3 regions of the Mesorhizobium sp. WSM4820 genome follow, and region 3 is predicted to be linked to each of the others. Evidence: riboswitches for the same ligand, from Rfam matches in the RefSeq annotation. Region 3 holds a riboswitch; each other region holds the start of a gene.
The links. Region 3 has a riboswitch for cobalamin ahead of AC0L2R_RS04250 (aromatic ring-hydroxylating oxygenase subunit alpha). Riboswitches for the same ligand answer to the same signal wherever they lie in the genome.
Positions count from the first base shown of each region.

Region 1: it holds a riboswitch for cobalamin, as region 3 does, so the genes downstream of both, AC0L2R_RS22675 (CbtB domain-containing protein) here and AC0L2R_RS04250 (aromatic ring-hydroxylating oxygenase subunit alpha) in region 3, are expected to answer to the same signal.
Region 2: it holds a riboswitch for cobalamin, as region 3 does, so the genes downstream of both, AC0L2R_RS28835 (ABC transporter ATP-binding protein) here and AC0L2R_RS04250 (aromatic ring-hydroxylating oxygenase subunit alpha) in region 3, are expected to answer to the same signal.

Region 1 is NZ_JBVVQN010000014.1:181,840-191,430, reverse strand. Features, by position in the region: gene AC0L2R_RS22685 (methyltransferase family protein) at 1-80, opposite strand, end outside; gene AC0L2R_RS22680 (heparan-alpha-glucosaminide N-acetyltransferase) at 77-1,069, opposite strand; cobalamin riboswitch at 1,371-1,580, shown strand; gene AC0L2R_RS22675 (CbtB domain-containing protein) at 1,618-1,797, shown strand; gene AC0L2R_RS22670 (CbtA family protein) at 1,813-2,577, shown strand; gene cobU (bifunctional adenosylcobinamide kinase/adenosylcobinamide-phosphate guanylyltransferase) at 2,600-3,097, shown strand; gene cobO (cob(I)yrinic acid a,c-diamide adenosyltransferase) at 3,099-3,713, shown strand; gene cbiB (adenosylcobinamide-phosphate synthase CbiB) at 3,886-4,854, opposite strand; gene cobD (threonine-phosphate decarboxylase CobD) at 4,853-5,908, shown strand; gene AC0L2R_RS22645 (tyrosine phosphatase family protein) at 5,905-6,414, shown strand; gene AC0L2R_RS22640 (GNAT family N-acetyltransferase) at 6,484-6,906, opposite strand; gene AC0L2R_RS22635 (creatininase family protein) at 7,172-7,975, opposite strand; gene AC0L2R_RS22630 (RidA family protein) at 8,188-8,571, opposite strand; gene AC0L2R_RS22625 (ABC transporter substrate-binding protein) at 8,827-9,591, shown strand, end outside.
Region 2 is NZ_JBVVQN010000024.1:94-9,684, reverse strand. Features, by position in the region: gene AC0L2R_RS28860 (CAP domain-containing protein) at 183-668, shown strand; gene AC0L2R_RS28855 (putative bifunctional diguanylate cyclase/phosphodiesterase) at 738-1,457, opposite strand; gene AC0L2R_RS28850 (diguanylate cyclase domain-containing protein) at 1,397-3,424, opposite strand; gene AC0L2R_RS28845 (FecCD family ABC transporter permease) at 3,885-4,901, opposite strand; gene AC0L2R_RS28840 (ABC transporter substrate-binding protein) at 4,931-5,878, opposite strand; gene AC0L2R_RS28835 (ABC transporter ATP-binding protein) at 5,875-6,687, opposite strand; cobalamin riboswitch at 6,775-6,975, opposite strand; gene AC0L2R_RS28830 (AraC family transcriptional regulator) at 7,241-8,074, shown strand; gene AC0L2R_RS28825 (bifunctional helix-turn-helix transcriptional regulator/GNAT family N-acetyltransferase) at 8,248-9,183, opposite strand; partial or broken gene AC0L2R_RS28820 (co-chaperone GroES) at 9,434-9,591, shown strand, end outside.
Region 3 is NZ_JBVVQN010000002.1:179,732-189,322, forward strand. Features, by position in the region: gene bglA (beta-galactosidase BglA) at 1-447, shown strand, start outside; gene AC0L2R_RS04230 (ABC transporter ATP-binding protein) at 473-1,585, shown strand; gene AC0L2R_RS04235 (DUF680 domain-containing protein) at 1,776-2,012, opposite strand; gene AC0L2R_RS04240 (DUF680 domain-containing protein) at 2,087-2,311, opposite strand; gene AC0L2R_RS04245 (DUF680 domain-containing protein) at 2,379-2,585, opposite strand; cobalamin riboswitch at 3,093-3,295, shown strand; gene AC0L2R_RS04250 (aromatic ring-hydroxylating oxygenase subunit alpha) at 3,409-4,656, shown strand; gene AC0L2R_RS04255 (FAD-binding oxidoreductase) at 4,680-5,795, shown strand; gene AC0L2R_RS04260 (FAD-binding oxidoreductase) at 5,909-6,655, opposite strand; gene AC0L2R_RS04265 (molybdopterin-dependent oxidoreductase) at 6,652-7,263, opposite strand; gene AC0L2R_RS04270 (MBL fold metallo-hydrolase) at 7,348-8,067, opposite strand; gene AC0L2R_RS04275 (diphosphate--fructose-6-phosphate 1-phosphotransferase) at 8,081-9,247, opposite strand; gene AC0L2R_RS04280 (L,D-transpeptidase) at 9,367-9,591, opposite strand, start outside.

The DNA.
Region 1 (9,591 bases), on a different contig from region 3:
ATCAGCGGCGGCCACGGTATAAACCCCGGTTTTTGCTGTCCCGGTTTCTGTTGGCCCGGTTTCTGCTGATGGTCGGTCATTGTGCTCCTCCCTCCATCAAAGTGCCGTCGGCCTTGGCGGTGCAGGCGCCGGCGAGCTCGTCGAGATGCGCCTTCCATTCCGCAGCCTGGTCGTTGCGGTAGAGCCGATCAAGCGTGGCCTCGCCCTCGAGCGTATTGAGCATGCAGACACAATAGCTGCTGCAGAACTCCGTGTCGCGCGATTGCTCGCACGATGCCTGGCACTCTTTCAGGAAGGTGACCTGCCTGGTTTCGACGGCTGCCGGCATGACTTGCGAAATCAGCCAGACCGAGCCGATCAGCACCGGCTGGTGGATCAGATAGAAGGCGAGGCTGTGCCGGCCGATAAAGACCAGCGGATTAGTCCAGCGGCCGGGCGTCAGGCCCGCCAGCCGCGTCAGCACGCCGGAGGCGAAGGCGAGTTTTGCCGCCGCGATACCGACAAGCACAGCGCCGAACCATGGAAACAGCGGGACATAATCGTTGGAGCGCGGGTTGGTTGCCGACAGGCCGACCCACCACAGGGCCGGATGATCGAAGATCTCGGACCTGAGGTAGAGCGGCGCGGTGATGACGAAAGCTGCGACAACCAGCGTCAGCAGCGCCGGCAGCCGCAGAAACGCCAGGCCGAGCAGGCTGGCGAGCGCGATCTCGTGCAGGATGCCGAAGAAGATGAAACTGTCGGGGGTGGCAAGCCTGGTAGCGGCCGATATGGCGAGCGCCGCCCCGCCGACCATGGCGAAGCGTTTCCAGAAGCCGCTCCAGCGGATTTGCTTGCCATGGGCGAGGAACAGGCTGACGCCGACCAGGAACAGGAAGGTCGAAGCGATGCAGCGCGCGTAGAATTTCCACCAGCCAAAGGCGGTCAGGCCGGGATCGGTGTAGCCGAAGAATTCGAGATCCCAGGTGAAATGGTAGCTCGCCATGGCAAGCAAAGCGAAGCCGCGGGCGACGTCGATGGCGATGATGCGCCTGGATCGGTCCTGAACGGCCGGCGTAGGAATGGTCATGGTCTCGCAATTCTGATTCAGTGCTGCAAGACGACTATCATGGTTGCCCCGGACAAAAGAAGACAGGCGCCGCCCTTCTTCCTTCTCCCCTTGTGGGAGAAGGTGGATTGGCGCGCAGCGCCAAGACGGAAGAGGGGTGCTGGCCGGAGCGCTGTTGGTGCCAAGCTGGAACACCCCTCATCCGACCTCGCTTCGCGAGGCCACCTTCTCCCACAAGGGGAGAAGGAAGAGCCCACGAGAGACGGCGCATTCGCGCTGCTAGCTGGCGGAATTTGGTTTGCCGGGCGCGGCGATTCTGCCTATAGTCGCAGCCGTCGTCGGTTCCGTTTTGGAACCAAGAGGGAATGCGGTAGGGGCAAAATTCGCCCGATGCCGTGGCTGCCCCCGCAACTGTGTGCGGTAGTCCTCTCCATATGCCACTGAAGATTTTCTTCGGGAAGAGCTTCTTCGGGAAGGTGGGGAAGGGCGCTGATCCGCGAGCCAGGAGACCTGCCGGCGACAGGAGAACTGACTTCTATGCCCTCGGGTGGAGGGCGAAAGGACAAGACATGAATACCGCTTCCGTCTCGCTCGGCGCTTCCGTCTCCTCGCAGTCGCGCTTCGTGCAGTTGGCGCTTGCTGCATTTCTCGGCGTTTTCGTCATGGGCTTTGTCGGCTTCTCGCATATCGATGCGGTCCACAATGCCGCCCACGACTATCGCCATTCGATGGGCTTTCCCTGCCACTGACGAGGGGCTGACACCATGACACTGTTTCGCAACGTCGTGTTCATCGCGGCGATCGCAGGGCTAGTGGCCGGCGTCGTTCTCGCCTGCATGCAGGCCTACGCCACGGTGCCACTCATCCTCAAGGCGGAAGTCTACGAACAGGCCGGCGGTGGTCACACGCATGACCATGGTTTGTCGCCGGCCACAGCAGGCAGCAATGCCATGAGCAGCGCCGTGCCGGCTGAAGCAGCCACCGCGGAAGAGGAAGGCTGGGCGCCTGCCGATGGCTTCGAGCGCTTCGCCTTCAACGTCGTTGCCAACGTCGTCACCGGCATCGGCTTTGCGCTGATCCTGGTCGCCGCTTCGGAATTCGCCGGCGGCATCGGCAATTGGCGACAGGGCCTGTTCTGGGGCCTTGCCGGCTTTGCCGTGTTCACGCTGGCCCCGAACCTTGGCCTGCCGCCCGAACTGCCGGCGATGCCGCCGGCCGATCTCGCCCAGCGCCAGATCTGGTGGACGGCGACGGTGGTGGCGAGCGCTGCCGGTCTCGGCCTGCTCGCCTTTCGCAAGTCATTGCCGCTGGCGGTGATTGCCGTGGCGTTGATCGTGGCGCCGCATATTGTCGGCGCGCCGCAGCCCGACAGTTTCGAATCGCCGATCCCGGAAGGCCTGCACCACCAGTTCGTGGTGGCGGTGACGCTGACCAATCTGGTGTTCTGGCTGGTACTCGGCGCTGCCGTCGGCTTGGTGCGCGGCCGCTTGACCGGCACCGCAACCGGCCTGCGCGATAGCCTTGCCTGATCGCGCTGCTCCAGGCAGCAAGCTGACCCTGGTCGTCGGCGGTGCACGCTCGGGCAAGAGCGCGCATGCCGAAAGCCTGGTGACGGCCTGTCCGGCGCCGTGGATCTACATCGCCACGGCGCAAGCCTATGACGACGAGATGCGCGAACGCATCGCGCTGCACCGGGCTCGGCGCGGCGAGGGTTGGACGACCGTCGACGCGCCGCTCGATCTCGTCGGCGCGATCGAGGCGCTGCCTGACGGCCGGCCCGTCCTGATCGACTGCCTGACGCTGTGGCTGTCCAACCACATGCTGGCCGAACGCGACATTGAGGCCGAATGCCGAGGGCTGGCGGATGTGCTGTCGCGGCCGCGCGGGCCGTGGTTCGTGGTTTCCAACGAGGTCGGGCAGGGCATCGTGCCCGACAATGCGCTTGCCCGCCGGTTTCGCGATGCCGCCGGCCGGCTCAACCAGCAGGTCGCCGCCGTCGCCGGCACGGTGCTGCTGATGGTGGCGGGACTGCCGCTCAAGGTGAAGTGATATGACCGATATCGACGACAGGGACGAGCAACGCCACCGCGCCAAGATGGCCAAGCGCAAGGCGGTACAGGACGCCGAGGTCGCGGCCAAGACGGTCGAGAAGGGACTGCTGATCGTCAACACCGGGCCCGGCAAGGGCAAGACCACTGCCGCCTTCGGGCTGGCGCTGAGGATGCTCGGCTACGGCAGGCGCGTCGGCGTCGTCCAGTTCATCAAGGGCAAATGGCACACCGGCGAGAAGGACGCCTTTGCCGCTTTCGGCGATCGGGTCGTCTGGCACACGATGGGCGAGGGTTTTACCTGGGAAACGCAGGATCTGAAGCGCGACATCGCCGCCGCCGAGGCTGGCTGGGCCAAGGTGCTCGAACTGATGGCCGATCCATCGATCAGCCTGCTGGTGCTCGACGAATTGAACATCGCGCTGCGCTACGACTATCTCGATCTCGACACGGTGGTGGCGGCGCTGAAGGGCCGCCGCGAAAACCTGCATATCGTCGTCACCGGCCGCAACGCCAAGCCGGCGCTGGTCGATGCCGCCGATCTGGTCACCGAGATGGGAGTTACGAAGCATCACTTTTCCGCCGGCGTGAAAGCGCAGCAAGGCATAGAGTTTTGAGGTTTCGTTCGCCTCTTCTTCCTTCTCCCCTTGTGGGAGAAGGTGGATTGGCGCGTAGCGCCAAGACGGTTGAGGGGTGCTGGACGGAGCGCCGTCGGTACCAGCTGGAACACCCCTCATCCGGCCGCTTCGCGGCCCCCTTCTCCCACAAGGGGAGAAGGGGAGGCCGCAGTCACGCAACGATAACGATCACCGACAGCAAGCCGAACAGTCCCATCAGCAGAAAGTCGGCAACCTGATAGAGTCTTAGCGCTCGTCTGATGTCCACGCTCTCGACATCGCGGCGGCCGCCTTCGCCCATGAACGCGTCGTCGACCATGACGCCGTCGTAGGAGCGCGGCCCGGCCAGCGCCAGGCCGAGCGCGCCGGCCATCGCGGCCTCCGGCCAGCCGGCATTCGGCGAGCGGTGCTTTTTCGCGTCGCGCTGCACGGTGCGCCAGGCGTTGCCGGCGTCAGCGTCTTTGACGAGGAAGGCGGCCAGCACGATAAGCAGTGCGGTCAGCCGCGACGCCGGCAGGTTGATCAGATCGTCGAAGCGCGCCGCCGCCCTGCCGAAGGCCTCGTGGCGCGGCGTGCGGTGGCCGATCATCGAATCGGCGGTATTGGCGGCCTTGTAGGCGACGCCGCCGGCCAGCCCGCCGACGCCGATCCAGAAGACCGGCGCGACGACGCCGTCGGAAAAATTCTCGGCCAGGCTTTCGATCGCAGCGCGGCAGACACCGGCTCTGTCGAGCTTTTCCGGATCGCGGCCGACGATCTGCGAGACGGCAACACGACCGATGTCGAGTCCGCCATTGTCGAGTCCGTCGGCCACCGCCTCGACATGCTCGGCCAGGCTCTTCTGCGACAGCAGCGATGTCGCCAGGAGCGCGGTGAGGATCAATCCGGCTGGAATGCCCGCAAGCATGGTTTCCACCGCGAAAGCGATGGTGGCCGGCACCAGCACGATGATCAGCAGCGCATGAACACCGCGCCGGCGGCGCAGGGCGTCGGAATCAGTATCGCGGTTGAGCCTGCGGTCGAGAAAGGATATCAGCCTGCCGAACCAGGTGACGGGGTGGCCGATGGCGCCGAGCAGCCAGCTGGGATAGCCGACAGCGAATTCAACAAGCAGTGACAGGAAAGCGATCAGGATCGACATGAAGTCTCTTGATGGAGCGGCGGCAGTGGTGGATCACGGCGGAAGCCTTGGCCGGGCGAGGGCGCTTTTTCCGCATGCGCCACAGCCCTTCGTCGACCTCTCGACCGGTATCAATCCGCACTCCTATCCGTTTTTCGAGCTGCCCGCCACCGCCCTGTCGAGATTGCCGGAAGCCGCGCGGGTCCGTGATCTGGCCGATGTCGCGGCAAGCGCCTATGGCGCGCCATCGGCGGCCAATGTGGTGGCAGCGCCGGGCACGCAGATCCTGTTGCCGCGCGTCGCTTCGCTGGTCAGCCCCGGCAAGGCGCTGGTGCTCGGGCCGACCTATGCCGAGCATCAGCGGGCAGCGGCCATCGCCGGCCATGCGGCGATGGAGGTCGACGATTTCGATGCCCTGGCAGGAGCCGACCTTGCCATCGTCGTCAACCCCAACAATCCGGACGGTCGCATCGTCGAGCGCAAGAAACTGCTTGCGCTTGCCGAAAGTTTGCGCGCCAGAGGCGGGTTGCTGGTCGTCGACGAGGCGTTCATGGATGTCGGCCCGCTTGGCGAGAGCCTGGCCGGCGATGTCGACCGTGGCGGCATCGTCGTGCTGCGCTCCTTCGGCAAGTTTTTTGGTCTTGCCGGCCTGCGGCTCGGCTTTGCATTGGCCGACGCGCTGACGGTCGAACGGCTGGAGGCCCAGTTCGGGCCGTGGGCGGTTGCCGGTCCGGCACTCGAATATGGCATCCGCGCGCTTGCCGACAGCGGCTGGCAGGCCGAGATGCGGCGCCGTCTGGCCAGGGATGCAGCGAGGCTCGATGCGCTGTTCGGCCGCTTCGGTGTCCCGGTCGACGGCGGCACCACCCTGTTCCGCTTTATCAGGCTGGCGGACGCCGCCGGTCTGTTTTCGGTGCTTGGCGAGCGCGGCATCCTGCTTCGGGATTTTTCCGGCCGGCCGGAGGTGCTGCGCGCCGGGCTGCCGGGCGAGGGCGAGGAATGGCAGCGGCTCGAATCGGCTCTTGCCGACTGGTCGCAACAGCGCCACGATAACACCAGCGAGGTCCAGCAATGATCCATGTCTGTTCGCTTTCAAAAGTCGAGGAAACCGTCGCGAAGACCGGGGCCGAGCGGTTGCTTTCGCTGCTGGCCGCCGGCACCGAGGTGACGCGGCCGGCGTCGATCGCCCAGGAAAACCATCTGCATCTGGTCATGCACGATATCGCGGTGGCGCAGGAGGGCATGACCATGCCGGGCGAGGGGCATGTCCGCAACCTGCTCGATTTCGCGCGCCGGTGGGATCGTGCAAGGCCGCTGGTCGTGCATTGCTATGCCGGTATCAGCCGGTCGACGGCCTCGGCCTACATCATCGCGGCGGCACTGGCGCCGCAGCGCTGCGAGGTCGAGTTGGCTGAGACGCTGCGTGCACTGTCGCCGACGGCGACACCCAATCCGCGGCTGATCGCGGTCGCCGACGCGCTGCTCGATCGCAACGGCCGCATGACCCGTGCGATCGAGGCGATCGGGCGCGGCGCCGAGGCCTTCGAGGGCACGCCTTTCGAGTTGAAGATCGACGGCTGATTCTGGTCAGAGGCCTGATCAGTCCCGATCGGGCTAAGGCCGCGCTTATTTTCACGGCAGCCGTCCAAGCTATTTGGTGACCCTTTCCATGTATCGCGTAACCCCCTCCAAGCCCTTCGGTGCTGGTTCGAATGGTTCGCACTCTTGAAAGCCGAACTTGCGGTAAAGAACGATAGCGCTCGTCATGAATGAAACTGTCACCAGGTTCACTTTTCGGCACTTGGACTCCTCGATAGCATCGAGCGCCGTCTCAAGGAGGCGGGCTCCTACGCCTTTTCCTCGTCCTTCCGGACGCACGAAGAGCTTAACGATCTCGGCAACATCTCCATGGCTGACGTGGCCGACGCAGCCCAAGGCGACAGAGCCAATCCGTGCGAGGTACATCCCTGTGCTGGGCAAGGTGCACTTTTCCAACAAGCTCGCGGCATCGTCAGAATAGTAGGCGGAAATCACGTCTTCCGACGGAAAGACCGTGCACGCCGCATTGTGCAACGTCCCATTGACCCATCTCCGCGATAAGTGCGCGGGCCTCATGGAAGTCAGCAAGGGTCAGTGCCTTTGTAACGACAACCATCGCGCACCCATGGATGTGAGACTAGAAACAACCGGCTGGACGTGAGGGTAGAAACAATCGGCGAGACTTTACTTTACGCACGGTCTGGAAACTAGCGCCACAAAAGTGGCTGTCTGCCTTGAACCTCAAGCGGGGCGTGTAGAGAAATCCGCATTTCGGCTCACCTTGACCTGAAGTAGATCCCTAGGTCAGCCAATCTGCAAGCTTGGCCTTGCGCACGTCCTTCAACAGGCTGATGAAACCGTCGGCTTGATGGTTGGCGGTCAGCCGGCCCTTTTCGGCCGTTGCAATGCTGGCGTCGCCGACCACGCCGTTCGGGTTGAGATCGGTGGCGATCCAGGCGAAGGCGTGCGTTCCGGTGTGGCGCAGCAACGCAAATTGCTTTTCGGCGCGGGCGACGTTGGACACGAAATTGTCGGCCTTTGCCATGTCGACCAGATCCGGCCGGAAATGCAGCATCAGCGAGGTCTCGACATCGCCGCCATGGATGCCGTGGCGGTCCTCAAGCTCGCTATACATGCCGGCCGGCCGGCCAAAGCGCTGCCAGCTCGTCTTCACCGCCAGCATCTTTGCCCGCACGCGCAGTTCGCGGGTGATGATGCCCATGATCTCCTCGTTGCCGCCATGCGAGTTGACGACGATCAGCTTCCTTAACCCGGCCCGGGCGATCGACAGGCCGAGCTCGGTCCAGGCCTCGATCAAGGTCGCCGCCGGCAATGTAAGGGTTCCCGGCGCGTGCAGGTGCTCGTTCGACTTGCCCACCGCCTGGACCGGCAAGATGCGGATGTCGAGATCGCCGGGCAGGCGCGCGATCACCGTTTCGAGCATGCCGTTCATGATCGAGCTGTCAGTCGAGACCGGCAGATGCGGCCCGTGCTGTTCGATCGCCGCCACCGGCAGAACGGCGATCGTCGCCTCCGGGTCGATGGTGGCGTATTCTGTGGTCCGATAGTCGCCCCACCACACGCGTTTCGTTGCAACGGTCATTTTGAAACCTCGAGCAAACTGGCGGCGTTGGCGCTGCCCCTCACCCGTACCCTCTCCCCGTATAGAGACGGGGAGAGGGGTGCGCCAGCGTTGGAGCGCTTCCCTTCTCCCCGTCACTATACGGGGAGAAGGTGCCGGCAGGCGGATGAGGGGCAGCACCAGCCTTTGTCGTGTAACTGGAGATCAACGGCCTGTCGATTCCAGCCGGCTCCTCACCCTGCCGCGATGACCTCGATCTCGACCTTGAATTCCGGCCGCGCGAAACCGGACACGATCATCAGCGTCGAAGCCGGCGCCGGGCTGGTGAACAGGCGATCGCGCACGTCCATATAGGGTTTCAGGAAGACGCGGTCGGTGACATAGGCGTTGATGCGCACGATGTCGGAAAGTCCAAGCCCGGCGTCGCCGAGAATCGCTGCGATGCTTTGAAAACAGAGCTCGGCCTGCGCGCCGGCATTCTCCGGGATCTTATCGTCCGGCGTGATGGCGACCTGGCCAGAACACAGCACCAGCCGCTTGCCGGGCGGCACCTCGACGCCATGGCTGTAGCGGGCAAAGGGCGGCTTGATCGACTTCGGCGTCAGGAACTTGAACATGAAAATCTCCAGTCTGCTGCCAGCGTAAAGCCGGATCGGGCGAGCCCTCAAGATGCAGTGCATACTATCAGGGCGATTATGGACAGGCGTTCAAAAAATAGGCACGATGCCCCCGGTACGGCATGACCGGTCCGGCTTTCGCGCGCCACTGTTGCGCAAGGCGGGCGGTCCGGGCGATGGCATGTGTCTTGCTTCTTCGATCGATGGTGTCGAGCTCGGCGCGCGGCGCGCCAGAGCCAACTGAGGGTGGTGCGGATGGACGGAAAACTCAAGATTTCGGCTGGCGCGATCGTGCTGCTTGCCGCAAGCACGCTGAACGCGGCAGCAAACGAGAAGATCACCTTCGGCACCAACTGGCTCGCCCAGGCCGAGCATGGCGGCTATTATCAGGCGGTGGCTGATGGCACCTATGCCGCGTGCGGGCTCGACGTGACGATCATGCAAGGTGGCCCGCAGGTCAGTGGCCGGCCGCTGCTGCTTGCCGGCAAGATCGACTTCTACATGGGCGGCAACATGCTGCAGGCCTTCGACGCCGTGCAGCAGGAGATTCCGCTGCGTGTCGTCGCCGCCTCGTTCCAGAAAGAGCCGCAGGTGATCATGAGCCATCCGGGTCAGGGGCTCGACAGATGGGAGGATCTGAAGAACGCTGACCAGTACATTATCGGCGACGAAGGTGCACAGAGCTATTTCCAGTGGATGATCACGGAGTTCGGCTTCGATCCGGCCAAGCGCGTGCCCTATACGTTCAACCCCGCACCTTTCATCGCCAATCCGAAGTCGATCCAGCAGGGTTACGTGACCTCGGAGCCCTTCGCCGTCGCCAAGGAAGGCGGCTTCCAGCCCAATCTGTTCCTGCTCGCCGACTACGGCTTCGACACCTATGCGACGACGATCGAGACCATGCAGGCGACGATCGACAAGCGGCCGGAGGTGGTTCAGTGCTTCGTCGATGGCTCGGCCAAGGGCTGGTACAACTATCTCTACGGCGACAACGCTGCCGCCAACGCGGCGATCAAGAAG
Region 2 (9,591 bases), on a different contig from region 3:
GATATTTACGGCCTCAGTCTGCTTCCGGAAATTCAGGTGCTTCGCCTAAGTAATCCTACGTAGGAAGCGAGCGGGATTTCTGAACGCCTGCCCGGCAAAAGCCACTATTGCCGCTATGTCAGGCAGGCATGACGCTCACCGACACCGCCAATCAACCATCCCTAGAACCCCGCCCTGACGAAATGCGCCCGACGCCAAACAGGCGAATGCTGCTTAGAGCTGCCGGCGTTGCCGCACTGGCCGGGCTTGCCGCTTGCGCCACTGTGCTGCCCACCGGCGAAGGCGCCGGGGTCTCCGCCTCCGCCGTCGACACGCTGGCGGGCATCCGCGCCTCAGCCGGCCTCGAACCGCTTGTTCCCGACCGTCAGCTCGAACAGGCAGCCCTGCAGCAGTCCGGCTATATGGCGCGCGGCGGCCGCATGACCCACTCGACCGGCTGGGGCAAGGGATTTGCTTTGCGCGTCAAGGGCAACGGCATTGCCGGTGCTGCCGCCGAAAACATCGCCGAGGGCCGTTTCGATCAGCAGAAACTGTTCGACATCTGGATGCATTCGGCCGGCCACCGCCGCAACATGCTCGACCCGCGCTTCACCCGCTTCGGCCTGGCCTATGTGCGGGACGGCCGCGACAGCTCGCGGCGTTACTGGAGCCTTGTCCTGGGCAAATAGCAACGCGAGCACAGGCCAATCCGCGCTGGCGGCAATGCCGCCTTGGCTGAGGAGATCGTGGTCGACCCGTCAATCCATGGGTTCGCCACTGAGCATTTTCTCGATGTCGGGGGCCGAAACCGGTTCGCTGAAATGATAGCCCTGCATTTCATCGCAGTTGTTCTTGCGCAGGAAGGCCACCTGATCGTCCGTCTCGACGCCCTCGGCAATGACCCTCAGATTCAGATTTTGACCCAATGATATTACGGCGCTGGCGACAGCCTGGTCGTTTTCGTCAGCAGCGATATCGTTGATGAACGACTTGTCGATTTTCAGCCGCGCCACTGGAAAGGTCTTGAGCGCACTGAGGCTGGAGTAGCCTGTTCCGAAATCGTCGATCGAGATCTGAACGCCCAGGTTTTGCAGATGATTCATCGTTGCGACCGCCAGGTCGATATCCTGCATGATCAGGCTTTCGGTCACCTCCAGCTCGAGATATCTGGCCTCCAGACCGCTGACTTTCAGGGCATCGGCGACGCGGCCGATCAGGTTCTTTTCCCTGAATTGCCGCGTCGACACATTCACGCAGACGGTCATCGGCGGCAGGCCGGCATCCTGCCATGCCTTGTTCTGCCGACAGGCCTCGTGCAGGACCCAATCGCCGATCGGCACGATCAGACTTGTCTCCTCGGCCGTCGGAATGAAGGCGGTCGGTGCCAACATGCCCCGCGTCGGATGATTCCAGCGTATTAATGCTTCGACGGCAAAGACGTGGCCCGACCGAAGATCGACTTGCGGCTGGTAGAACAGCGTGAATTCCGAACGGGCCAGGCGTTACGCAAGTCCTCCTGAAGCACGAATTTCTCATGCGCTCTGGTGTTGAATTCGGGAGCGTAGAACTGGAAATTGTCGCGGCCGAATTCCTTGGCGCGATACATGGCCGCATCGGCATTGGCCAGCAGCGTGTCGGGGTTGGTCCCATCCTTGGGGTAGCTGGCGATGCCGATACTGGCCGTCGCCCTCAGCCGATGTGCTCCGAGCTGAACCGGCTCTGCAATCGCCGCCCGAATTGCTTGCAGGGTCTCGGAGATGAGATCGACATTCGTCGGTTGATCGAACAGAACGACGACGAATTCGTCGCCACCAAGCCGCACGACCGTATCGGTCGCCCTGACGCGCTCGACGATACGGCCGGCTACGGTCTTCAACAGCTCGTCCCCGGCATTGTGGCCAAGCGTGTCGTTGACGAGTTTGAAATTGTCCAGATCGATGAACACCACCGTCACCCAGCGATCGTATCGCTGCGCGTAGAGGATCGCCTGCGAAAGCCGGTCCTCGAGCAGAGCGCGATTGGGCAGTCCGGTCAGCACATCATGGTTGGCCATGAAGTGGATCCGATCTTCGGCCAGCTTGCGCTCGATGGCGATCCCGGCAATACGCGTCGTGAAATCGATGAGCCGGGTCTCGGCTGCGGTCGGCTCGCGCACGGTCGTCGAATACATGGCAAAGGCGCCCAGCACAGCGCCCTGGTGCGACAGGATCGGGGTCGACCAGCACGAACGGTAGCCATAGGCCGCCGCCAGGTCGCAGTGATCGTGCCAAAGCGGGTCGTGCATGATATCCGCGACAATGACCGGCTCGCGCCGGTAGGCGGCGGTTCCGCAGGATCCCATTTTGGGGCCGACGGCGATCCCGTCGATGGCGCTCGTATAGGCCTTTGCCAAGCTCGGCGCGGCGCCGTGCCGCAAGTGGCTGCCATCCTTGTCGAGCAACAGGACGGAACCGAATATCCCCGTCAACTGAGACTCGGCGAGGCGCATGAGGCAGTCGAGCACATCTTCGAGCGGGGCGCTCGTCGCGATCATTTCCAGTATCTTCGCCTGCCCATCTCGAAGGGTGTCCGCCTGCTTGCGGGCGGTGATGTCGTGGGCGATGCCGACCAGACCGAAGATATCGTTTTGAACATTGCGCAACGGCACCTTCGTCGACGAAAACCATTTGCCGGCGCCTGACGCATCGACAACGAACTCTTCCTCATCGATCATCGGCTGTCCGCTGCGCAGCACGCCTTGCTCGATGGCGCGAAACTTTTGCGCAAGGTCGGGGGCATGAAGATCGGAATCGGTCAAACCGATCATGTCACTGGTTTTGGCCTTGCCGCTGTCGGAAGCAATGGCCCTGTTGGCGACGACGAAGCGGCTTTCGGTGTCCTTCACCCACAGGTAGTCGGGCACCCAGTCGATCAGCGTTTGCAGCGAGATGCGCTCGTCGACGATCAGGCGATTGGCGGTGAGCTCCGTTATGTCCTCATGCGTGGCCACCCATCCGCCGTCAGGCATCGGCTGATGGCAGATCTGAATTGTCCGGCCGTCGGTGAGATTGGCGGTCCAGTTTCTCAAGGTCGTGCCCGAATTGACCGCCCGGGCGAATGCGAGATAAGCGTCGCTGGCCATCGCGGATGTCCCGGCAGCGATGCGGCGTTCGACGATTTCGCCCAGCGTCCGGCCGGGGCGCAAGTGTTCGGGCGCGATGCGGTAAATTTCCGCATAGCGGCGGTTGCACAGGATCAGCCGTTCAGCGGCGTCGAAAAAGCAGATGCCTTGCGAGATGTTGTCGATCGCCGTCTCGAATCGCAGCGCCTGCTGCTCGAGTGTTGCGATCGTAGCCCTGAGTTCGCGCTCGAGCGTCTCGTACGAGGAGCCCGCCAGTTTCGCCAGCGTGGCATGCTCGGTCGGTTCGGGCGCCTGGGCGGCTTGCCTCGATGGTTTCGTGACCAACCACAGTTCCTCCGGTTCGGCGCCTGGCGCAAAGCAAGGAAAGCTCGCTGCAAGCTAAGCGACCGCATAGTGGTCCAGATATACTAATGGCGTGTGAACCGGGTCGATGCCGACCGGGGCATGGCGCAGTTCTTGCCTTCTCCCCTTGTTGTGGGAGAAGGTGGATCGGCGCGCAGCGCCGAGACGGTTGAGGGGTGCTGTGCTGTCGGTTCCAAGCTGGAGCACCCCTCATCCGGCCGCGGCGCCTGTCCTCGGGCTTGCCGGAGGCAAGACCCGTGGGCGGCCACCTTCTCCCACAAGGGGAGAAGGGGGAGCCAATCTCGTGCAGGCCCATCGCACATGATGGCCGATCCTGCCGGTGAAAATCTTGACAGGCGGTTCGGCGCGCTGCGCCGGTCCAAGAGGTCAGTCCAAAGACTCGGCATTGTGCCAGAAGCCGGCAAGTGTGCATGGCAGCCCATCATGAACGATTGCGAATGAGCATGGTGACCACGAAGAAAGCGCCGACCGAACTGGTGATGATGCCGATCGGCAGTTCCTGCGGCGGCAGCAGCGTGCGCGCCAGAAGGTCGCTTGCCAGCAGCAGCACCGCTCCGAAGAGGGCGCAGCTTGCAATCAGGCGCAGATGCAACGGGCCGGCCAGGGGCCGGGACAGATGCGGGATCATCAGCCCGACGAAACCGATGACACCTGCGACCGAGACCAGGATCGCCGTCGAGAAGGCAGCGACGAGAAACGCCGTCCTGCGCATCCGCACAACCGGCACCCCAAGACTTTCGGCAGCATTCTCGCCGGCCAGGAAGGCGTCGAGCTTGCGATGGTTCCACAGGCCATAAGCAAGAATGGTGCCCGCGCCAAGAGCAGCCAGCCCGACATTGTCCCATCGCGCCAGGCCGAGCCCGCCCATCGTCCAGAACAATACCGAGTTAGCGGCGCGCTGGTCTCCGGCGAAGACGAGATAGTTGGTCAGGGCGATGAACATGAACGAGACGGCAAGCCCGGCCAGTATCAGCCGTTCGGGGCCTTGCCCCCTCACCCGCGAAACCAGCAAAAGCACGATGCCGGCGGCCAATATGCCGCCGGTGAAGGCGGCAACCGGCAACGTCCAGATGCCGAACCGGTCGCCAAAAATGGTGATGACGGAAACAGCACCCGCCGCCGCACCGGAGGAAAGGCCGAACAGGAACGGATCGGCGAGGTCGTTTCGGGTTACCGTCTGCAGCAGCGCGCCGATGACGCCCAGCCCGGCGCCGACACAGATCGCCATGATGGTGCGCGGCAGCCTGAGATCGACGACAATCTTGGCAACTGGGATCTTGGCGACCGGGATATTGCCGACTGAGCCGGGCACGAGGTCTCCATCCAGCCCGGCCGCATGTCCGAGCGCAGCAACCACGTCGCTCAACGCTATGACTGTCGATCCATAGGCGATCGACAGCAGAGCAAGAGCGGCGATTGCTGCCACTCCTGCTGCCATGGCCAATTCGAACGCCCTGTGGCGCAAGCTCAGAAGGCTTCCGGGTGCATCGCGCTGGCGATCTTGCCGATCGCCTCGATGTTGGCGGGTCCGGGGGTCAATTCGGCATAGCGCAGCGCGACGAAGCGCTCGTTCCTGACCGCATCGGTCTCCTTCATTGCCGGATGGACTTTGAGGAAGTCGAGCAGTTTCCTGTAACCGCCGCCGTCCTGATAGTCGAGCAGGATCAGGAACTGCGGATTGCGGGAAGCGACCGTTTCCCAGTCCGTGTTGCCCCAGCTCGTCTGCATGTCGGCCATGATGTTGTCGCCGCCGGCAGCGGCGATCATGGCGCTGGGGATCGCGAACTTGCCTGATGTGAAGGGTTTGTCTTCGCCGGAGTCGTAGAGAAACACCCGCGTCCGCTCGCGGTCGCCGACCTTTGCCGTGATATCGGCGAGTTGCGCTTTCCAGCCTGAAACAAGTATTTCCGCCTTGGCTTCCTTGCCGAAAATCCTGCCCAGCTTTTCGATGTCGCCGTAGAGCAGGTCCATCGAGGCGGCGGGGCGGTTGTTGTCGAGATGGACGCAGCTTTCCGTCAGCACCAGCGTCTTGATGCCGTGCGGCGCCAGCGTATCTGGCGTTACCTCGCCGCCCGGCTTCATGCCGTAATACCAGCCGGCGAAGAAGAAATCGGGCTCGACCGCTACCAGGTTTTCGAGCGTCGGGTATTTCGGCGCGAGTTCCGGAATCGCGCCCTGCCCGGCCTTGAATTCCGGACCGACCTTGTACCATCCGGTGATGCCGGTCAGACCGACGATCGACGGTTGAAGCCCCAGCGCGAAGGCCATCTCGGCCATGTTCATATCCTGGATGACGGCGCGCTTCGGTGCGGCGTCGAACGTCAGCGGTGTGCCGCAGCTGTCGACTGTTACCGGGAAAGCGAAGGCGGCCTGGGCAAGCAGCAGAGAGGCAAAAGGCAATGCGAGGCGTTTCACGGGTGTTGCTCCTTGGTTAGATCAGAAGAGGCACGGTTCGGGACTTCGAACACCGTGAGTTCGCGGTCTTCGGTGGGATGGCGCAGCCGAAGCACCTCGACGCCGAAAATCTCGCGGATCAACTGCTTGGTCAGCGCCTCGCGCGGACCGGCGAGTGCCTGCAGGCGGGCCTCGTTCATCACCGCGACCCTGGTGGCAAATGGCGTGACCAGCGACAGATCATGCAGCACCGCCACGACGGTCATGCCAAGCTGCGATACAAGTTCGAGGAGTTCGCTGCGGGCGCGCGGATCGAGATGATTGGTCGGTTCATCGAGGAACAGGATTTTCGGCTCCTGGGCGATGGCGCGCGCCAGCTGGGCGCGTTGCCGCTCACCACCCGACAGCGAGCCGATCGTGCGGCCGAGCAGCGGCAGCAGGCCAGTTCTGCGAAGCGCTTCGACGACGATGTCGCGTTGCTCGCTCCTGCGTCGCCAGCCGGCATGCGGGACCCGCCCAAGTCCGACGTAGTCGATCACGGCAAGCCGCGGATCGGGCTGATCGGTCTGGCCGACGACCGCCATGTGCAGCGCCCGCTCGGCGGCCGGAAACGTCTCCAGCCGGCGTCCGGAAAATCTCACATCTCCCGCGCTCGGACGCAGCGTGCCGCATAGCATGCGCAGCAGCGTCGTCTTGCCGGCGCCGTTGGGACCGATGATGGCGAGGCGGTCTCCCGCCGCGACCGAAAGGCTGACCGCACTGACCAGGCGCTGGCCATTCGCCGTGGCGCTCAGTTCACGCGCTTCAAGAAGAGGCTGGCAGGCGTCCAACTTACCGTCACTTTCTCAATGGCGACGGAAGGAAGCTGGACCGGCCGACAAGACCGATGTCCACGTCTCCTCCCGGCACACCCCGTCCGGTCAACTCGTGCGATGGCAGGTCTCCTGGCTCGCGGGTCCTTGCGCCATCCTGCCTTCCCAGCCTTGGCCAGTGGCGTTTCGGATTTTGCTCGCCGCTTACAGTTGCGGGGGCAGCCACGGCCTCGATCCGAAGATCTCACCGTGTTCCCTTTTCACCCCTCGCCTTTCGGCTTGGGGACCATCAGTCAGCCACCCTAGTTTTCCGCCAATCCCAGCGCAATAAATTTCCGGGTTCCGGAGTGCCCCGCGAGCAATGGTCTTGTCAGAACGAGCATACCGAATCTCGTAATGTAATAACATTACTACTTAAAAGACAACGCCTGCTCCCGTCAAGCCCTTCGCCCAACGCCTTCGACTTGCCGACCAGCGTCGCATTGCGCGGTGCGCAATTTCGATCAAACTGCCTCCACCAAGAAGCGATACCATGACCTGGCCGATGCGCAGTCCCACAGCAAGGAGCCATATGAACCCGACCGAGAAAGCGCTGTGGTTCGTCGAAAGCCATCTGCCGGAGGCCCTCTCGCTCGACGATGTCGCCAACAGCAGCGGCGTGTCGCGCTTTCACGTGACGCGGGCTTTCGGTGCGGCGACCGGACGTTCGGTGATGGGCTACCTGCGTTCTCGCCGGCTGACCGAGGCGGCGCGCAGGCTCGCCGCCGGCGCACCGGACATCCTCTCGGTCGCGCTCGACGCCGGCTATGCCTCGCATGAGGCTTTCACCCGTGCCTTCCGCGACCAGTTCGGCACCACGCCGGAACTGGTGCGCGCGCAAGGCTCGCTCAAAAACCTCGATCTCGTGGAGCCGATCCTGATGGACCAATCCTTCCTCACCAATCTCGAGCCGCCGCGTTTCGAAACCAGCCGGCCGTTCCTCATCGCCGGTCTCGGCGAGCGCTACAGCTGCGAAACCAGCGCCGGCATTCCGATGCAGTGGCAAAGGTTCGGCCCCTATGTCGGCAACATTCCAGGCGAGGTCGGCGACATCGCCTATGGCGTCTGCGTCAACGGCGACGATGCAGGCAATTTCGACTATATCGCCGGCGTTGAGGTGTCCGATTTTTCGGACCTGCCGAAGGGGTTTTCGCGCGTACGCGTGCCGGCGCAGAAATACGCCGTGTTCGCCCATCGCGACCACATCTCGACCATCCGCCGCACGGTCAACACGATCTGGAACAAATGGCTGCCGGCCTCCGGGCACAAGATTGCCGACGCGCCCGAATTCGAGCGCTACGGCCCCGAATTCGATCCGCGCAGCGGCAATGGCGGGCTGGAAATCTGGATACCGGTCAAAGGGTGAGAATGGCCGCCTTGTCTTGCCTTCTCCCCTTGTGGGAGAAGGTGGCCTCGCGAAGCGAGGTCGGATGAGGGGTGCTCCAGCTTGGCACTAACAGCACTCCGGCCAACACCCCTCATCCGTCTCGGCGCTGCGCGCCGATCCACCTTCTCCCACAAGGGGAGAAGGGAAAAATGCTACAGCTCCAGGTTCCAGTTCTGGCCGACCAGATCCTTGCCGAAGGCGTGGTGGCGTTCCTGATTGGCCAGCTTGAACCCGGCCGCCTCGTAGATGCGGCGCGCTGAGGTGAGCACGTCGTTGGTCCACAGCGTCAATTTCTTGTAGCCCTTGGCACGGGCAAAGCCGATGCATTCCTCGACCAGCCGACTGCCGATGCCGAGACCGCGCGCCGAGGGCTCGACATAGAGCAGGCGCAGCTTCGCCACCGCGTCCGACTGGCGCACGAGAAAGACCGAGCCGACGACTTCCCCTTCCCGCTCGGCGATCCAGCTGCGTTCCCATTTCGGATCGTAGGATTTGACGAAAGCGCCGAGGATTTCGGCGACCAGCGCCTCATAAGTTTCGTCCCAGCCATATTCCTGCGCATAGAGCAGGCCTTGGCGATGGATGATCCAGCCGATGTCGCCGACCTGCAAAGACCGCAGCATGTAAGGGACCCTGGGCTCTGCACTCTCGCCCAGCAGGCGCTGCACCGTCTGCATCGCCTTGACCAGCCTGTCCTGTTCCGGTGCGGAAAGCCGGTCGAGCAGGGCCGCGACCTGATCGTGCGAACCCTGGTTCAGCGGCGCGAACGCCGCTCTTCCCGCCGGCGTCAGCGCAATCGACGAGCGCCGAGCATCGGCTTGCGTAGCGGCGCGCTCGACCAGGCCACGCTCCTCGAACTTTTTCAGCAACCGGCTGAGATAGCCGGGGTCGAGACCGAGATCGCGCGCAAGATCGGTGGCGGTCAGGCCATCGCGATGCGCCAGTTCATAGAGCACCCGGGCCTCGGTCAGCGAGAAGGCGCTTTTCAGCAGCCCTTCGTCGAGCAACCCGATCTGGCGGGTGTAGAAGCGGTTAAAGCCCCGCACTGCATCGATCCGCTCCCTGCCGGGTTGATGATGAATCGTCATGGCATCCTCCTGCCCGCACAAGATCAACCATTTAGTTGACTTAGTCAATTATCAGTTCGAAGCAGGCTGCGGCTGGCGATCAGCTCACTCAGCGCCTTGACTCTCGCCAGCCACCGGATTATCTCAACGCCACGTTAGCACTCGCCATTGGTGAGTGCTAAGCGTAGGTCCGGCGCCGCCGGGCTTATAGGTTTGTCCGGCGCCGCCGGACGGAGGAACTATTCTCACCATTCTCACCGAGGAATAAAAAATGGCAAAGTCGAAGTTCCGCCCGCTTCATGACCGCGTGGTCGTACGCCGGGTTGAATCCGAATCCAAGACTGCCGGCGGGATCATCATTCCCGACACGGCGAAGGAAAAGCCGCAGGAAGGCGAGATCATCGCCGTTGGTTCCGGCGCCCGCGACGA
Region 3 (9,591 bases):
CGGTTCTGGCCGGAATTCAAGGGCCGCGACGGCTGCCGCACGCCGATGGTCTGGAATGGCGCCGACGGCAATGGCGGCTTCTCCACGGCAAAGCCCTGGCTGCCCGTGCCTGCCAAGCACCTTTCGCAGGCGGTCGATGTGCAGCAGGGCGACGACAACTCGCTGCTCGAACACTACCGGCGCTTTCTCGCTTTCCGCCGCCTGTATCCGGCGCTGGCCAAGGGCGAGATCGAGTTCATCGAAAGCCAGGGCAATACGGTCGCCTTCACGCGCCGCGAGGGCAATGAGCAGATCGTCTGCGCCTTCAATCTCGGCAGCCGACCGGCCGAAGTCAATCTCGGCGGACGCTCGCTGCAGCCCTTGCCGGGGCACGGGTTTTCGGGACAGACTGACGCCGGCTTTATCCGCCTCGACGGCTACGGCGCCTGGTTCGGGCGTGTCGACTGAATTTGCAATTCACTGGAGGGAACCCATGGCCGATGTCACGCTAAGGCAAGTGAAGAAATCATACGGCAATCTCAACATTCTCCATGGCATCGACCTCGACATAAAGTCGGGCGAGTTCATCGTCTTCGTCGGCCCTTCGGGCTGTGGCAAGTCGACCTTGCTGCGGTCGATCGCCGGGCTTGAGGAAATCACCTCCGGCGAGCTCAAGATCGACGGCGAGGTGGTGAACGACGTGCCGCCGTCGAAGCGCGGCATCGCCATGGTGTTCCAGTCCTATGCGCTCTATCCGCACATGACTGTTTACGACAACATGGCGTTCTCGATGAAGATCGGCAAGGAGAGCAAGGCCGAGATCGACAAGCGGGTGCGCCAGGCGGCGGAAATCCTGCAGCTGACCAAATATCTCGACCGCCTGCCCAAGGCGATGTCGGGCGGCCAGCGCCAGCGCGTCGCCATCGGCCGCGCCATCGTGCGCAACCCCAAGGTCTTCCTGTTCGACGAGCCGCTGTCGAACCTCGACGCGGCGCTGCGCGTCGCCACCCGCATCGAGATCGCCAAGCTCAAGGAATCGATGCCTGCTACAACGATGATCTACGTCACCCACGACCAGGTCGAGGCGATGACGCTGGCCGACCGCATCGTGGTGCTCAAGGAGGGCCATATCGAGCAGGTCGGCACGCCGATGGAGCTCTACAAGAGACCCGGCAATCTGTTCGTCGCCCAGTTCATCGGCTCGCCGGCCATGAACATCCTGCCGGCGACGATCGACAAATCAGGCGACCCGACCATCGTCAGTCATGTCGGCGGGCGCAAGGCGACGGTGCCGATCGCCACGCCGGCGTCGGTGAAGGGCGCTTCGGTGAGCTTCGGCGTGCGGCCGGAAGATCTGACGATCGCCACCGGTGCGGATTATCTTTTCGAGGGAACGGTGGATTATGTCGAGCAACTCGGCGAGGTCCAACTCGTCTATGTCGACATCGGCCGCGCCGACCTGCCGCTGGTCACCAAGCTGCCAGGCAATGTCGGGGTCAAGCGCGGCGCTGCGCTGCGCTTGAATGCCGATGCCGGCGACCTGCATATTTTCGATGCCGACGGACATTCATTCACGCTCCACAAAGCGGAAGCAAAGGCAGCCTGAGAGCAGCAGCCGAACTGATGGATGTTTGGTGACCCAAAAACGAGAGCGGCGGGCAAAGCCGCCACTCTTGTCCGTTCCGGTCGCTGTTAGAGCGACGTGCGTCCAAGTGGACGCACAAAGGTACGCTCCGACACTTTAACCCTGCGCATCGTGCTTTCCGAAAATCGGAACCGATTTTCGGGCCGATGCGCTAGCGGCCGAACAGGTTCCGGTCGCTGCCCTGCGGGGCGGACTTCTGTACGTCGCCCGACGAGTTGAGCAGCTTGTAGACCGGCGAACCGGTATTGCGTACCGAAGAAGTCTGCGTGTTGTCGACGTTGATGGTCGCCTGCTTGTTGATGTCGGTTCTGCCAAAGTTGTCGCTACCGGCAAAAGCGCCGCCCGCAGCAATCAAAAGCGCGGCGGCGGTAAGAACGATCTTCTTCATTTTCAAAACTCCTGGATTTTCTTGGTTCCGCCAGCCCGGCGGGCAAATGCCGCCGCCGCTGTTGGAACGAACTGTTAGTTGTTGCCGAACAGCTTACGGTCGCTGCCGTTGACGGGTTTCTCGTCAGCCGGAACCGGATTCTGCGCCGACGCCGAATTCCGAATCGAAGCCGTGTACGAGTTGCTGTCGACCGCAGCGGCCGGCTGGTTGGCGCCGTTCGATCCAAAGTTGTCGCTGCCGGCAAAAGCACTGCCGGAGATGGCCATAATGGCGGCGGTGGCAAGAATGAGCTTCTTCATTTCAAATACTCCTGAGTTCCTCAGATCCCGAGCGGCGGACCGCCACTTTGCTGTTTGGGACCAGCTGTTAATTGTTGCCGAAAAGGTTGCGGTCGGCGCCCTGGCCAACGGCCTGCTTTTCAGCGTGAGCCGGCGTCTGGACAGAGGCCGTATACGAGCTGTCGACCGCGACGGCCGGCTGGTTGGCGGCGTTGGACCCATAATGGTCGCTGCCGGCAAAGGCGCTGCCGGTGATGGCCAGAGCGGCGACGGCAGCAAGAGCGATCTTTTTCATTTTAGTACTCCAGTATCTTGGTCTTCAGTCCGTCTAGCGGCGTGTCTTGGGAGGATGCGCGCGTCGTTCGGACAGCCCCGATGTGGGAAGGCCATTTGGCGGATTCCAATCACGAAGTTGTTCCGTGTGGACCAAGAATCTACACCTTGAAATTGTACCAGAGGCATCTAGCACTATGGTTTTACGGTTTGTTTTCAATATCTTATTCAAAATTAGCAATTCATGATTTGACGGATTGGCGAATTTGCGTTCACAGCGTGTTGCACGCATTGTCAACAGAAACGAACCGTTCGGTTCGATTTTAGAAGCGGCTAATAGTCACTTTTGTAAACTGTTAACCTTCCTGATCTCCGCCGCGGGTCGGATTCTATGTCACGGCAGCCGACAGTGGCCGCCGACAAAGTGGGGCTTCAGCCCTGCAGATATAAACCTGCAGGTTTCGCCGGCGGTGTCGCGCCGCATGGATACGATGTCGCTTTCATGCCGGCAGTCAGCCGGCCGGCATGATTAGATCACGCCATCTCAGGTGCCGCTTGGTGACGACGAAGCGGAGAATTGGGAAGCCGGTCAGAACCCGGCGCTGCCCCCGCAACGGTGGTGGAGTTCAAGTCGCAACGGGAGACCACTGGGCCACAAGCCTGGGAAGGTGTCGCGACGAGTCCGCAAGGACACTCCAGAGCCCGGAAACCAGCCCGAGATTTTCAGACTCGACTGATCGCGGTGGGCGGTCAAGAGGTGGATGATGCACGTCCGGCCCTGTCGCCGGCGTGCAAACGGTCCTCCCTCCATCACCACCAGTTCAGTCCTTACACGAGGACAGGACATGGACGCGCGCAACGACATGCTGAGGCTCTTGCACGGCCGCAGGCAAGGCTATTCGCTCGAGCAGCCCTTCTACACCGATCCAGATTTCTTCAAGCTCGACATGGAGCTGATCTGGTATCGCGACTGGCTGTTCATCGGCCACGATTGCGAGTTGCCGAAAGCTGGCAGCTATATCACCGCCCAGATCGGCGACTATCCGGTCGTGCTGGTCCGCGACCAGCAAGGCAAGATCAATGCCTTCCACAATTCCTGCCGGCATCGCGGCAGCCGTGTCTGCAATGCCGACAAGGGCACTGCGGCGAAGCTGGTCTGCCCCTATCACCAGTGGACCTACGAGCTGGACGGCCGGCTGTTGTTTGCTCGCCAGATGGCAGACGGCTTCGACAAGAGCCAGTTCAGCCTGAAGCCGGTGGCTTGCGAAAGCGTTGGCGGCTACATCTTTATCTGCCTGGCCAACGAGCCGGCCGATTTCGCGCCGATGCGCGCCATGATCGAGCCTTACCTCCTGCCGCACCGGCTGCGCGAGGCAAAAATCGCCTTCGAATCGACCATCGTCGAGAAGGGCAACTGGAAGCTCGTCTGGGAGAACAACCGCGAGTGCTACCATTGCGCCGGCAACCATCCGGAACTCTGCAAGACATTCCCGGAAGCGCCGACCGTGACCGGCGTGCAGGGCGCCGACAGCGATCCAGAGATGCTCGCGCACTGGGCGAAATGCGAGGCGGCGGGCTTGCCGAGCAAGTTCCGCATCGATCCGGCCGGGCAGTATCGCGCCACCCGCGCGCCGCTGCTGCACGACGCCGTCAGCTACACGATGACGGGAAGACGCGCGGTGAAGAAGAACCTTTCCGACAGCGTTTCGACCGACCGTATCGGCTCGCTGCTGCTCTATCACTATCCGACGAGTTGGAACCATATCCTCGGCGATCATGCCGTCACCTTCCGCGTGCTGCCGATCAGTGCCACGGAAACGGCCGTCACCACCAAATGGCTTGTCCACAAGGACGCGGTCGAAGGCGTCGATTACGACCTCGCCGAACTCACCCATGTCTGGACCGAGACCAACGACCAGGACCGTCGCATTGTCGAGGAAAACGCCTTCGGCATCCTGTCGCCGGCCTATGAGCCCGGCCCCTATTCGGAACTGCATGAGGGCGGCGTCATCCAGTTCGTCGAATGGTACGCCTCCTTCATCGGGCCGCGCCTTGCCGAGGCCGGGCGGCCGGCGCTGCGCAGCGTCGCCTGAACGAGGTCAAGGGCATGAATGCGATGACGGACCTTGGCCTCTACCGCCATCTCGACGAGATGGCGCCCTGGAACGACCGGCTCCAGGTGCTGGAAGTCATCGGCGTCAGCGACGAGGCGCCTGACGTGAAGACCTTCACCTTCCGCTCTGACAACCAGACCTGGTTCCGCTACAGACCGGGGCAGTTCGTGACGCTGGAACTGCCGACCACCGAGGGCCCGATGATGCGGACCTATACGCTGTCGTCCTCGCCGTCGAGGCCGTTCTCGATCGCGGTGACGGTGAAAGCGCAGGCCGGCAGCCTCGGCACCCGCTGGATGTTCGACAATCTGAAGCCCGGCGTTCACGTGAAGGCCTATGGGCCGGCGGGCGACTTTTCGCTGCACAGCCATCCAGCGGCCAAGTATCTGTTCATTTCGGCCGGCTCAGGCGTGACGCCGATGATGTCGATGCTGCGCTGGCTGAACGACTGCGCGCCATGGACAGATGTCGGCTTCGTCAACTGCGCGCGAAAGCCCGAGGAGATCATCTTCCGCAAGGAGCTCGAGCTGCTCGGCAGCCGCATGCCGGGCCTGACGCTCGGCTTCATGATCGAGGAGCGGTCCAGCCGTGAGGGCTGGTTCGGCCATATGGGCCGGATCGACGCGATACGGCTGCCGCTGCTGGCCCCCGATTTTCGCGAGCGCGAAATTTTCTGCTGCGGCCCCGACCCGTTCATGCGCGCCGTGCGGCAGATGCTGGAGGCGGCCGGCTTCGACATGGCCAACTACCATCAGGAGAGCTTTGCGGCCCCGGCGGTGGAGGAAATACCGGCCCCGTTCGGTTCGCCGGCGGAAGGTGGACCGGCAGAGAGTGGGGTCGAGGTACCTGCCGAGGCCGCAACACCGATCCGCTTTTCGCTTTCGGATATCGATGCCGAATGCGTTGCCGGCCAGACCGTGCTGCAGACGGCGCGCGCTTCGGGCGTACGAATTCCCGCAGCCTGCGAGTTCGGCCTGTGCGGAACCTGCAAGGTGAAAAAGGTCTCGGGCACAGTCGAGATGAGCCACAATGGCGGCATCCTCGATCACGAGATCGACGACGGCTTCATCCTTGCCTGCTGTTCGAAGCCGCTGACGGCGCTCGAGATCGACGCCTGACCGGGGAGCTTAAAGCGCGTCGCGGCTGAATGGATTCATGCGACGCGCTTTAAGTTATTGTTTTTATGCATGTCGTCATCGCAAAACCGCTGCACACTTTTGCGTGACATGCATTAAACCCCGTAGCGCTCGGTGCGGATGAGGCTTGCCGGAACGCCGGCATCGATCAGCGCCTGGGCGGCGGCCGACACGAACGCATTCGAGCCGCAGACAAAGGCGAACCTTGGCGGCGCGGGCAGCCGCAGCATCGATTGCTCCATCATCGCGGCATCGACCCGCCGCGAATAGTCTGACGGGCGCGGGGCGGCCTCGCGGGTCAGCGCCAACACCAGATCGAAGCCGTCCCGGCGATCGTGGACGTCGATCAGCTCGTCGCGAAAGATCACCTCGTCCCAGACCCGTGCGGAAAATACCAATGCCACGGGCACCGCCGATCTGCGCGCGCCGCGATGGCGGATCATCGCCATCAGCGGTACCACGCCGGACCCGCCGCCGACCAGCAGAAGCGGGCCGCCGTCGCTGTCGGACCAGACGAAGTGGCCGCCGAGCGGGCCGCGCAACTCGACCTCGTCGCCGACCGCCGCGATATCGTGGAAGAAGGGTGAGACCTCGCCATCATCGAGCCTTTCGATCGCCAGTTCGATCGTCTCGCCGGCTTCCGGCGCCGAGGCGATTGAGTAGGAGCGGCGCGCCTGATAGCCGTCCGGCGCCGTCAGCCTGACATCGACATGCTGCCCGGCACGATAGGCGAAGGGCCGCGACGGCTGGAGGAAAAAGCTGGTGACGCGCGGCGTGCGCTTTTCGATGCGGGCGATGGTCACCGTCTGCCAGGGCGACTGCGCCGCCGGCGCGTCGCTCATGGATCGCCCGTATAGCGCTGCTCGCGCCACGGGTCGCCATAGATGTGATAGCCGCGCAGCTCCCAGAAGCCGGGCTCGTCGCGCTCGGTGAACTGCAGGCCGTTCAGCCATTTGGCCGACTTCCAGAAATAGAGATGCGGAACCAGCAGCCGCGCCGGGCCGCCATGGTCCGGCGTGATCGGCTTGCCTTCGTAAAGCAGCGCCACCATTGCCTTGCCGGCAGTGAGATCCTGCGTCGGCACGTTGGTTGTATAGCCGTCGAAGGACAGCGCCAGCGTGAAGGCGGTCGGTGGCTCGATGCCGGCATCCGCCAGAATATCGTCGACCATCACACCCTGCCACGCCGTGTCGAACTTGGTCCACGCGGTGACACAATGGATGTCGCGCGTCATCTTGGTCAAAGGCAGCGCGTTGAACTCTGTCCAGTTCCACGTCTTGATCGGCCGCGGTCCGTGCTTGAGCGTGAACGACCAGTCCTCGGTGCGCACAGGCGGCGTCGGCCCGGCCGACAGCACCGGAAACCCTTGCTCGAGATACTGCCCCGGCGGGATACGCGCATCCGCATCCGTCGGGGGCTTTCGTCCTGAAGAGAAGCCGCGGGTGACCATCGAGACAATCCGTTTGCATCAGGCCGCCTGTCGGCCTTCGCCAATGTTGTCAAAGATACTCTGGCGGGCAACCAGATTCTTGGCTTATGCGCCGTCTGTTCGCCTGAGATAACCGGTGGCGATCTCGCGCATCCGTTTGGCGTCGAAGCTTGGTCCATGGCCGCCATGGCCGATGCTGACAGGCAGATCGAGCAGCCGCTGCATGGTTCGGCGATAGGCTGATCGGTCGGAATCCGGCAGGTCGTCGATCAGCAAGGCGTCGTAGATGGCGTCGCCGGCGAAGAACAGGCCGTCGGCCTCATCGAACAGCGCGATCGAATCCGGCGAATGGCCGGGCAGATGCAGCACCCGGAATTGCCGGTCGCCAAGGTCGACCAGATCGCCCTCGTCAAGCGTCCGCGTCAGCGGCGCCGGCTGGATTCTGTATTCGGCCGCTCTCCAGGCCGGTGCCGGCAGCTTCGAGACGGCGCCGTCGAGATCATGAAACATGTGGGCGTAGGTGACGGCGTCATCCATGCTGTCGAATTGCGCAGCACTCATCCTCGGCCCGGCTCGCAGCGGGAATTCGTGCAGCGAGCCGACATGGTCGAGGTGGATATGGGTGGCGACGACGAGCAGCGGCTTGCCATCAGGCGTGTCGATCTCCGGCGCCAGCGGGCAAATCCCCATGCCGGTGTCGACAAGCAGGTCGACGTCGCGGCCGCGCAGATGCCAGATGGTGGCGCGCACGAAATCATGCACGAACGGCTCGGTCAGCATGGTTGTAACGGCGTCGACCTTCGTCTTGCTGAACCAATCATCCATCAGAGGGCCGGCATCAGACGAACGGTTTTCCAACCTTGTATTTTTCGGGAACCAGTCGCTTCAGATAGGCCATTCCTGCATCGGAGAGCTGATTGACCTCAGGCAGCATGAAATCGTCGGGCATGTGACGGGTCTTGCCGGCGACGTTTTTCAGCGGCACCTTGTTCAGCACGGTTTTCTTGCCGTCATATTGCAGCGCCACCGAGCCGCCGCCCTGCTCGGCGACGGCGACCGCAAAGACGCCGGCATCAAAGGCTTCCTGCGCATCGACGGCGTTGATGGCCCCGACATAGCCGCGCGGCATGTAGCCGAGCGCATCGACGCGTGCCCGCTTGCCCGGCAATCCTTCGGCCAGCGCGCGCTCGAGGGCGGCCGGCAGGTCGCTGCCCGACAGCTTGACGTTGCCATGCGCATCGCGCTCCAGTTTGTCCGGCGGGACAAGACTTTCGACCAGCGCCTTGCCGTCGGCTGTGCTGACGCCTTCGGAGACTGCGACGATGCAGCGCTTGTGGCGATCGAGCGTGGCGCGCACGTCGTCGATAAAGGCTGAAGCCGAGAACGGACGCTCCGGCACATAAACGAGGTGCGGGCCGCTGTCGGGATCAAGCTGCCATGCGGCGGCGGCGGCGGTGAGGAAACCGGCGTGCCGGCCCATGACGATACCGAGATAGATGCCCGGCAGAGCACGGAAATCGAGGTCGACCGAGAGAAAGGCGCCGGCGACGAACTCGGCTGCCGAAATGAAGCCCGGCGTGTGGTCGTTCTCCTCGAGATCGTTGTCGATGGTTTTCGGCGCATGGACGAAAGCCATCTTGCCACCGGCGGCGTCGGTCAGGATCTGCTGCGTGCCGGACGTGTCGTTGCCGCCGATATAGATGAAGGCATCGGCGCCCGCCTTGTTCAGGCCGTTGAGGATGATCTCGCAATAGGCCTCGTCCGGCTTGTCGCGGGTCGAGCCAAGCGCGGCGCTCGGCGTCGCAGCAATCAACCGCAACCGGTCCTCAGGGATAGCCGAAAGATCGACATAGTTGCCGTCGCGGATGCCGCGCACGCCATGGATGGAGCCCAACACCTTGGCGCCGGGATGCCGCTTGCGGATCTCGAGTGTGGCGCCCACCACCGTCTGGTTGATGACGGCGGTCGGGCCGCCGCCTTGCGCGATGACAAAAGTTCCGGACATGCTTCACGTCTCCCGAGCAGTGACTTTGCAGGGCACATTCGCCTGTCTTGCGAGATCGCGCAACGGGAGAGTCGAGCGGCCGCGTCAGCCGCCTCGAGTTCAGACGATGACCGGGAGGGTCAGACGACGACGACCGGGTTCTTCCTGGAGACGCGGCTGTAGAGGTCGATGATATCCTGGTTGATCAGGCGAACGCAGCCCGACGACATCGCCTGGCCGATGCTCCACCATTCGGGCGACCCGTGGATGCGGTAGCCGGTGTCCTGGCCGTTCTGGTAGATGTACAGCGCACGCGCGCCGAGCGGGTTGTCGAGGCCGCCGGGCTGCCCGGCCTGCCATTTCAC